One region of the Ferdinandcohnia salidurans genome, then DNA from elsewhere that is predicted to be linked to it. Evidence: predicted binding sites of a transcription regulator. Region 1 holds the regulator's gene; the other holds the start of a gene.
The links. The regulator LexA, encoded in region 1, represses DNA repair genes until DNA is damaged. The targets are predictions, from matches to a motif close to CGAACATATGTTCG.
Positions count from the first base shown of each region.

Region 1 (5,519 bases):
ATTTTAGTCAGTGCATTTGATGAAAATGATTTAGTGATGGTTAAGACAAGGGTAGAGGATTCAATGATCGAGGAGATGAAAGAATACAAGGTTTCTCTACCTAGCTCGGAAGGTAGGCTATTAGCGCATTTAAAACAAGAAACGATTTTGAAAGAACTACGTTACAATGAAGAAGCGGAAAAATACGATTGCACAGGTTTTATTTTTCCTAGTCACTCATTAAATGGTCAACTTGAAGATTTTCATTCATAAAGGGGAAAACATCATGTTTACAGAATTAGATTATGGTAAACTAATCGCAAAATTAGTTGAAGAAACTGAACAACAAATTAAAGAGGTACATACGAAGATTGATAAAAATATCGATTACAATCAATATCAAGTATTAAAAAGCTTTCAAGATAACCGAGTAAGTGATTCTCACTTCATTCCCTCAACGGGTTATGGCTATGATGATATTGGACGAGACACATTGGAAGCGGTGTACGCCCATATTTTTGGGGGGGAAGCAGCACTTGTACGTCCACAAATCATTTCAGGGACACATGCTATTTCGATTGCATTGTTTGGAGTGTTGCGACCGAATGATGAATTGCTTTATATTACAGGAAATCCATATGATACATTAGAAGAAATTGTGGGCATTAGGGGTACAGGAAATGGGTCCTTAAAGGAGTTTCATATTGGCTATAATAAAGTCGATCTAACACCTGAAGGAAGACCTGATTTTGAAGCAATTAAAAAGGCCATTCATGCAAATACAAAAATGATTGGAATTCAGCGTTCAAAAGGATATGCAACAAGACCTTCCTTCACGATTGCAGAAATAAAAGAAATGGTCCGGTTCGTCAAAGAAATTAAGTCTGATGTTGTTGTTTTTGTTGATAATTGTTATGGTGAATTCGTTGAATTACAAGAGCCGTGTCATGTTGGAGCTGATTTAATTGCTGGCTCGCTTATAAAAAATCCAGGAGGCGGACTTGCAAAAACGGGCGGATATTTAGTGGGGAAAAAAGAGCTTGTTGAGGCTTGCTCATATCGAATGACGTCGCCTGGCATTGGAGCAGAGGCAGGGGCATCTCTTTATTCTCTACAGGAAATGTATCAGGGATTATTCCTTGCACCTCATATTGTGGGACAAGCATTAAAAGGAGCCGTATTTACAGCTGCGATATTAGAAAAAATCGGTCTGAAAACAGAGCCGAGCTGGGATAGTGAACGGACAGATTTAATTCAATCTGTTCAATTTGATAACAAAGACATGATGGTTGCCTTCTGTCAAGCAATCCAATATGCTTCTCCAATTAACTCACATGTAACTCCATATCCAAGTTATATGCCAGGGTATGAGGATGATGTGATCATGGCAGCAGGAACGTTTATTCAAGGTGCTAGCATTGAATTAACAGCGGATGGTCCAACACGTCCTCCATACGTTGCATATGTACAAGGTGGACTTACCTATTCTCATGTAAAAATTGCCATCTGCCTTGCTCTTAACCAATTGCTTTCAAAACAACTAATTTCAATAAAAACTGAGGATTAAACTCCTCTTTTTTATTTATATATTCATGTTATGTTTTCTAACATAGTGTTGACAGATAATCTAACATCATATAATATTAACTTATTCATTGCGAAAAGGAGGGTCCCATATGAGTGACGAAATTCGACGTTCCATGCCACTCTTTCCGATTGGAATTGTCATGCAATTAACGGAATTATCTGCAAGGCAAATTCGCTATTATGAGGAAAATGGTTTGATTTCTCCAGCAAGAACTGAAACAAATCGAAGACTATATTCATTTAATGATGTTGATCGATTACTTGAAATAAAGAGCTTGATCGAACAAAAGGTCAATCTGGCAGGAATTAAACAAATATTCGCAGTCCGAAATTCCGGGCAAGTTACGGAAGAAAAACCTGTGGAGCCTGTGAAACAGGAAATAACGAATTCTGAGCTGAGAAAACTTTTAAGGAATGAATTATTACAAGCTGGAAGATTTAAAAAGCAATCAGGTCCGCATCATAATGATATGTCGAGATTTTTTCATTAATAGCATATAGATTACAAAAAACTATACTTACAACTAGGTTTGGGGAGGAAACACAATGTCCAAATATACGAAAGATGATATTTTTCGTTTAGCAAATGAAGAGAATGTAAAATTTATTCGTTTACAATTTACAGATATTCTCGGAACAATCAAAAACGTTGAAATTCCTGTAAGTCAATTAGAAAAAGCATTGAGCAACAAAATGATGTTTGATGGCTCTTCAATTGAAGGCTTCGTTCGTATCGAAGAATCAGATATGTACCTATTTCCTGATTTAAATACATGGGTAGTTTTCCCGTGGACTGCGGAAAAAGGAAAGGTTGCTCGTTTAATTTGTGATATTCATAATGCGGATGGTACTCCATTTGAAGGGGATCCTCGTAACAACTTAAAGAGAGTCTTGAAAGAAATGGAAGAACTAGGATTTACGAATTTCAATCTTGGCCCTGAACCTGAATTTTTCTTATTTAAGTTAAATGAAAAAGGTGAACCAACACTTGAACTTAACGATAATGGTGGTTACTTTGACTTAGCGCCAACAGACCTTGGTGAAAACTGCCGCCGTGATATCGTGTTAGAGCTCGAGGAAATGGGATTTGAAATTGAAGCTTCTCATCATGAAGTTGCACCTGGACAACACGAAATTGATTTTAAATACGAAGATGCTTTAACAGCATGTGATGAAATTCAGACCTTTAAACTTGTTGTAAAAACAATTGCTCGTAAACACGGTTTACATGCAACCTTTATGCCAAAACCATTGTTTGGCGTAGCGGGTTCAGGAATGCACTGTAATCTATCATTATTCAAAGGTGAAGAAAATGCATTCTTTGATCCAAATGCGGACCTACAATTAAGTGAAAATGCAAGACATTTCATTGCGGGTATTTTAAAGCATGCTCCTAATTTTACAGCTGTTACAAATCCAACTGTTAACTCATATAAACGACTAGTACCAGGTTATGAAGCACCTTGTTATGTGGCTTGGTCTGCTCAAAATAGAAGTCCACTTGTTCGTATCCCGGCTTCACGCGGTTTAAGCACACGTGTTGAGGTGCGTTCAGTTGACCCAGCAGCAAACCCTTATATGGCAATGGCTGTATTATTAGCTGCAGGATTAGATGGTATCAAGAACAAGTTGACTCCACCAGCACCTGTTGACAGAAATATCTATGTGATGAATAAAGAAGAGCGTAATGAAGCAGGAATTGTGGATTTACCACCAACCTTATCTCTTGCATTAGATATGCTTAAGCAGGATGAAGTGTTAATCAAAGCGTTAGGCGGACATCTGTTCGAACACTTCATTGAAGCAAAAGAGATTGAATGGGATATGTTTAGAACCCAGGTTCATCCATGGGAGAGAGAGCAGTATTTGACGATGTATTAATAAATGAACCCTTAACACATCCTTGTGTTAAGGGTTTTTTGTTACATAAAAAGGGAACATTTCTAAATGAAATGTTCCCTTTTTAAATTAATGAATTGTGCGGTAAACACCGATGACTTTTCCTAGTATAGATACGTTCTTGAGGATGATCGGTTCGAGCATCGAGTTCTCCGGTTGCAAGCGGAAATGGTCTTTTTCTTTAAAGAAACGTTTTACAGTCGCTTCATCTTCTTCAGTCATAGCTACAACAATATCCCCATTGTTCGCTGAATGTTGTTGTCTGACAATCACATAGTCTCCGTCAAGAATTCCCGCTTCGATCATACTATCGCCCATAATCTCAAGCATAAAGATTTGGTCATCATGTGCAGCAAAACGATCGGGTAATGGGAAGTACTCTTCAATATTTTCCACAGCTGTAATTGGTTGGCCTGCAGTAACCTTACCAATAACCGGGACATTCACAACGTTTGCAGTTGGAATTGTTTCATTTTCGTCAACCTGCAAAATTTCGATGGCACGAGGTTTTGTAGGGTCTCTTCGAATCAACCCTTTGCTTTCAAGTCTAGACAAATGTCCGTGTACTGTTGAACTTGATGCTAAACCAACAGCCTCACCTATTTCCCTTACGGAAGGTGGGTAGCCCTTATCTTTAACTTCTTGTTTTATGTAATTCAATATATCCTGCTGTCTTTTAGAAAGCTTCGTTGTCATCTTCGCTCATCCCCTTGCATTTATATTTTATATGTATCTAAATCTTCTTTTCATAATCTCTCGGTTCAGGTGACCAAGTTATTTCGACAAATACCGAATTTCTTAAGTTGAGTATAGCATGTTTTACTAGATTATACAAACATAAGTTCGAATTTATGTTGACACAAAACAAATGTTCGGTCTATAATAAAAATATAAAATACGAACAAACATTCTATAGGAGTGAAATAAAGATGTTGAGGAAATTACAAGGCGGATTTATCTATTATGTACTATTTGTTTTATTAAGTATGGGAATGGTTATTATTAGTGCAAGCTAAATGCGTAATGTGGATGACTTGTAAAATATCTTTTCATCTAGTACTATGAACTATGATTTAGAAAAGAATAAACAAGGAGTAAAAATTATGCTTTCAAAAGATAAAATTGATCGGATCAATGCTCTTGCAAAAAAAGCGAAGACAGTTGGTCTTACGGATAAAGAAAAAGAAGAACAGCAGGAGCTTCGACAAGAGTACTTACGTGTTTTTAGAAGTTCAATGACTAATACATTACATTCTGTAAAAGTCGTTGACCCTGAAGGTAATGATGTAACCCCAGAAAAACTGAAAGACAGTAAACGGAAAAGATTACATTAATAAAGAATACATAGATTTCTATGTATTCTTTTTTTTTGTGCATACTATCAATGAAAGTACTGCTATGTTTGATGTTAGTTCACAAGAAACTTTTGAAAGGATGTTTACTTTTATGACACAATCACTAACTGACTTGTCGATAGCGTCAATTCGAACACTTTCTATTGATGCAGTTGAAAAAGCAAATTCAGGACACCCAGGAATGCCAATGGGAGCCGCACCCATGACATATGCTCTGTGGACTCGACATATGAAACATAACCCGAAGAACCCAAATTGGTTCAACCGTGACCGATTTGTATTATCTGCGGGTCATGGCTCTGCATTATTGTACAGTATGCTACACCTATCCGGTTACGGCTTAACCATTGATGACTTAAAGCAGTTTCGCCAATGGGACAGTAAAACCCCAGGACATCCTGAGTACGGCCATACTGCAGGTGTCGATGCAACAACTGGCCCGCTCGGTCAAGGTATTGCCATGGCTGTTGGAATGGCGATGGCAGAGCGCCATTTAGCAGGTGTCTACAATAAAGACTCATTAGAAATTGTTAACCATTATACATATGCCATTTGTGGTGATGGTGACCTGATGGAAGGTGTATCAGGTGAAGCTTCATCATTAGCTGGACATTTAAAATTGGGTCGACTAATTGTTTTATATGATTCCAACGATATTTCTCTTGATGGAGATCTTAATCAAGCTTTCTCAGAATCAAT
Region 1 covers NZ_JBHUEK010000007.1:386,901-392,419, forward strand. The annotation lists gene hflX (GTPase HflX) at 1-252, shown strand, start outside; gene ACFSFW_RS04850 (methionine gamma-lyase family protein) at 266-1,546, shown strand; gene ACFSFW_RS04855 (MerR family transcriptional regulator) at 1,656-2,057, shown strand; gene glnA (type I glutamate--ammonia ligase) at 2,113-3,447, shown strand; gene lexA (transcriptional repressor LexA) at 3,535-4,161, opposite strand; gene ACFSFW_RS04870 (DUF896 domain-containing protein) at 4,569-4,799, shown strand; gene tkt (transketolase) at 4,912-5,519, shown strand, end outside.

Region 2 (5,519 bases), on a different contig from region 1:
TAAATCTAGCAAAAGAAACCGAGTAGCTAATAGCACTACTCGGTGTAGACTCTATTTTTTTTTATCGAAAAACATTCCGTCTGATGGTCCTGATTGATAAGGGTTCGTATATTTTATCGAAGAAGTTTTACTTTTCTTCAATTGGGCTAAATCCATCTGGATCTCGACTTTGAGTTCTGCTAGTTTAGCATCAATGATTTTGTTCATACGTACAATTTCAGCACCAATTTTACTTTCGTCTTCCGTAAAAGGAGGCTTAATCTCTGTAATCAGGGTGTCTCTTGAAACTAATAAGGAGTTAATCCTTTCAATAACTTCTTCCCGCATCTCCTTTTGGATTGGCTGTGAAACAATTGCTAATAGTTCTTCTGTAGCCTTAAAAAGAGAATCTAGTGCACTCACTACACTTGTCCACCTTGTGCATGTTGTCGCTGACGGTTAATTTGAATAACTTCCTTCCATGTATCACGGAATTCTGTTACAAGCCCTTCAACTTCAGAAAGGATCTCTACGTCATTTTTGATATTAGCATCGATTAACCGGCGATTAATATAGTCATACATGGTCATCATCGTTTTAGACACTTCTACATTAGGATTAAGCGAAACCATTAGTTCCCTGATAATATTTTGTGCCTTCTGCAGATTTGTATTTTTCTCTTGATTATTTTTTTCTTCAATTGCCTTTCGGGAAAGCTTAATAAATTTTATACAACCGTTATACAGCATTAATGTTAGCTCTCCAGGCGAAGCTGTTGTGACGGTATTTGTTTGGTAGGCTTGATATGGGTTACTTATCGCCATTTCTTCTTACACTCCCTTTTAGTAGCTAAATTGCTGCATTAAATAGGCCGATTGTGAGTTGGCCTTCTGAATTGCTTTTTCCATCTCCGTAAATTGGCGCCAATAACGGTCCTCGATTTTGAGTAATCGCGCCTCAAAGCTATCTATACGATTGTCCACGTTGTCGAGATTTCGACCAATGGTAAATGAATTATTTGTAGAAAAAGCTTTGCCAGCTTTTAGTTCTATACCACTCATCGTTTCTTTAATAGAATCCCTCAGCCTTCTCCCTAGCCCTTTTTCCTCTGTTGTAGGTCCATCTTTTTGAAATAACTCATAAATGGCATTTGGGTTATTGGAGATGGCTTCACGCAGCTTGCCTTCGTCAATATTCAACTTTCCTTTATCCATATAGTTTTTAGAAGTTGTAATACCGATATCCGAGAGTTGATTAAAATCTGAGCTCAATCCAGAAACATTCGAATATAGTTGCTGTCTCATTGTATTTGTACTGGATATGAGAGTCGAATCACGATAAAGGGTTCCTTTCCGTGCTTCTTTTTCCCATTTTTCAATTTGGTCCTCCGTCATATCTTCCTTTTGTTCGTCTGTAAGAGGCTGATAATTCCGATTCGGCTTCTCACTGGTTTTAGAGTTGATGTTCTCAATTAACGCATTATATTTGTCTACGAACGAAACGATGGTAGACAGGATTGAATCCACATCAGGTGACGATGAAAATGTAACTGCTTGTCCAGTTAAGGTAGTAGGGTCACCCGTAACTTGCTTTAATGTATACTCGTAACCATTAATTTGAAAGGTATTCGAACTTCGAGTTGTAACAAGACCGTTGTAATTAAATTTGGCATCCTGTCCAGTTGATCCGATTCCTTTGGACTGAGCCTGAATATTATCGGAGTCCAGCTGTAACTTAGTAAAAAATTCACCAGTTAGTTTAATTTCAGGTTGGTCTGCACCAGTTGCATCCTTGGCATCCCCCGTATATTTTGTAGTGAGGGAAACTTTACCTGTCACACTATCAAAAAACGCATTAACACCTGTGTTAGAGTTTATTTTGCTTATAAGTGAGTTAATGGTTTCTTGAGCAGGATCAAATGTGATTGTTTGTCCTACTTCGTCAAATGTTCCATCCTTCTTTGTTGACTGAATTGTAATAGAAGTTTCAGTAATACCTAACTCGCTTAATTTTTTTGTTGGATCAAGTCCAGTATTTGATGCACTTTGCATCGAAGCACCTTTTGCAAGCTGGAACACAGTGATAGACCCAGAGATTTCATTAGTTGCACTAATACTGCGAGCAGTAACAGCCGCATCATTTGAACTTGTTATATTTTTTTTCGTATAAGTTGATTTCATCATTAACTTATCAAAAATGAATGTATCAAAATCAAGCAATTGCTTGTTTATATCACGATAATCATCACGTTGCCATTCAAGATATTGCTTTTTTTGATGCATCTTATCTAACGGGATGCGTTCGGCTTTCATTAAATCCTTAACGATTGAATCAATATCCATTCCACTTGCCAATCCACCAATTCTAACCATTGGTGTTCACCACCTTTTCATTTGGGACAAAGCATCTGGTCCCGTTAAATCTTTTTATCAACAACAAAGCCAAGAAATTCAGTCATTGCTGCATAGATGTCTAAGATTTTCTTAGAAGGAATCTCCCGAACAACATCATGTGTCTCATCGTTCACGATTGTGACGTAATATTCATTTAGCTCCTCGTGCAGCTCAAATTTCAATGAAGTGTTATTCGGCTCCAAAAATTTATTCAGGCTATCGATTACTTGTTGTACATTCTCTTTTGAGTCTATCTTTTCACTCTGTTTTATGGGTTGTTGCGGGGAAGTAACGTTCTCCCCTCTGGTTTCAGTCTCAATAGATTTTTTTTGTTGAAAATAATCACTGTTGAAGTTCATTGTTGTACTAGAAGAGATTTTATCTATAGACATATAGTTTCCTCCTAAATGAACGGGGCTTTATTAGTTATATCGGAAGGAAACAGCAAAAGTTAAGGATACCACTTAATTAACCCTTTAAATTTTTTTATCCCCTCACCAAAGGAACGTACGTTTGGTATAATAGAAACAAAGAGGAGGAGACGCATGAATTTAAATAAACTGTCCGACGTTCAACTAAACATTCTATTTGGAAGCATTATAGGAGATGGGGAAATAACTAAAATTTACAAGGGTTCACGAAGTAAGAATAATAGTTTTCGTGAGCATTTTGGGGTTCAACAAAAAGAATACCGCAAATGGAAGATGTCATTTCTCCCCGATTTGTTATATTTAACGCCCAAGAGTAATACACTTCGTTCTAGAGCTTTACCATTGTTTACTGAATTATATCCTCATTTTTATAATTTAGATGGAGAAAAAATAATACCAGTAGATTTGTTACATAAGTGCACTCTTTTGCATTTTCTAGCTATCATTTTTATGGATGATGGAACACTTTCAATTACCTCAAGAATTAACCACAATAAGAAACTCATTTACCTAACACCAAATGTATATTTATATTTACAAAACTTTCATTTAAACCAACTTCAAATCCTAAGTCAACATTTTCAAAAAACATTTAAAATAAAATTCACAATCAACAAACGTCAGGATGGACATGGTCACATTCTTAGGTTTACGTCTACAGATAATACGTATGATTTTCTAGAACAAATATCACCAATTACTGCGAGTTGCCCAAGTATGTTTTATAAAACAAACTGGAATTGGAGATATCAGAAGGAAATCCACAAATACCAAGTAACATATCCAGGTTATTCTGTTCTAGCAACAAACAGTGATAGAAACAAGAACTATTCAAAAACGGAAATTAAAGAAATCATTAGATTAAAATTGATGGGAGAAAAAGATAGGGTTATAGCTGAAAGGGTAAATAGATCGTATTGGTCAATTGTGTATAAACTTAAAGAATTAAGAAAAGATGGTCACCTATAAAGGCGGCCATCTTTAAGATTTTATTAACGAAGAAGTTGTAGAACTCCTTGTGGTTGTTGGTTCGCTTGCTTCGCGGCTGTACCTTTCGAATACAGAATAGACTATATCTTCACCCAACAAAATACGTTGGGGCTGGGCACTTCGAACAGCACTTGCTGCCCTACGAGATTCATAGTCCTAGCTTTACCTTAGACCGTGTTCCCTAGTCGTTGAACCTTCTCCAGAGTTTCCTCACAGGAGCTTGGCTGCTGATTATCCATTCTTCATCTTCATCTTCATCATTTTCATACCGTCACGCCTACCGTTTCCAGTTACGTTGTGGTTGATGAAGCTTTAGGAGGTTCCAGCAATTCACCCAGTTATCCTCTTATCCGTTACCAGATAAGACGCCCTTCTAATCAATTATCTCAAAAGTTGCAATACACCTTGAGGCATTTGATTGGATTGAGCTAACATTGCTTGTGATGCTTGTGCAAGAATAGAATTCTTAGTTTGTTCCATCATTTCTTTCGCCATATCTACGTCACGAATTCGAGACTCAGCTGCAGTAAGGTTTTCTGATGATGTGTTTAAGTTGTTAATTGTATGTTCAAGTCTATTTTGTATTGAACCTAAATTAGAACGATTATCTGAAACCGTATCTATTGCAGATTGAATAATAGTTAGGTTACCAGTTGCAACTGTATTAGTACCATCTAGAGTCGTTAACGCATCTAATCCAAGGCCAGCTGCAGTATTATCTGAATTAACCAAATCAATTGTTTCCCCTGCATTTGCACCCACTTGGAAAGTTATAGTGGTAGTATTATCAAGTAAGGATTGTTTGTTGAACTTAGTTTGAGTTGCGATATCACCAATTTGTTCTGTTAACTGAGTAATTTCTGCTTGAATCTTATCGTTATCGTCCGAAGTTTGAGTACCATTTGCAGCTTGTGTGTATAATTCTGCCATACGTTGTAACATTGCATGAGTTTCATTTAGGGCACCTTCAGCAGTTTGAATTAAAGAAATTCCATCTTGTGAGTTCTTTGATGCCTGGTCTAACCCACGAATTTGATTTCGCATTTTTTCAGATATTGCTAGGCCTGCTGCATCATCTGCTGCGCGGTTAATACGAAGGCCAGAAGATAACTTTTCCATCGACTTCATTTGAGCGCTGTTCGCAACTCCTAATTGACGATGTGTGTTAAGTGCTGCAATATTGTGATTAATTCTCATTTATTTTTTCCTCCTTGAATGTTTGTAATCCCACGTCCTTGTGGAATTTGATATATTAACAAACAGTACGAAAGTCGGCCGCCTTTTGCACTGATATGTTTTACATACTTTATATCGACACGTTTTGTAATTGTTTAATAGATTTTTAGTTTTTTCTACAAAATTCTTAAATAAAAATACCCGTTATCATTTTTAGATTAACGGGTATTCTTAAAATTGATATTCAGCTGTTTTAACAAATCAAATGAAGTTTGGGAGGCTTGGTTGTTTTCATTTTGAATATCTAGGTAAACTTCTTTCCGGTGGATTTCAATATGTTTTGGTGCTTCTATTCCGATTTTAATTTGTTCTCCACTCACTGATAATATTGTAATTTCAATATCATCACCAATTTTTATTGATTCATTGATCTTTCTAGTTAATACAAGCATACTCCCACCTCCTATTTAGCAGATACTTTTCCTTTTTCAAAAATTAAATGCTTTGTTTGATATGAAGTATTTGTTAATATAACTTGCTTAGCTAATTG
Region 2 covers NZ_JBHUEK010000025.1:109,526-115,044, forward strand. The annotation lists gene fliT (flagellar protein FliT) at 52-402, opposite strand; gene fliS (flagellar export chaperone FliS) at 402-803, opposite strand; gene ACFSFW_RS15060 (flagellar hook-associated protein 2) at 822-2,351, opposite strand; gene flaG (flagellar protein FlaG) at 2,396-2,764, opposite strand; gene ACFSFW_RS15070 (DNA endonuclease) at 2,918-3,772, shown strand; gene ACFSFW_RS15075 (flagellin N-terminal helical domain-containing protein) at 4,175-4,990, opposite strand; gene csrA (carbon storage regulator CsrA) at 5,188-5,421, opposite strand; gene fliW (flagellar assembly protein FliW) at 5,433-5,519, opposite strand, start outside.
Region 2: the regulator LexA is predicted to act here: its motif matches at 2,875-2,888, upstream of ACFSFW_RS15070 (DNA endonuclease).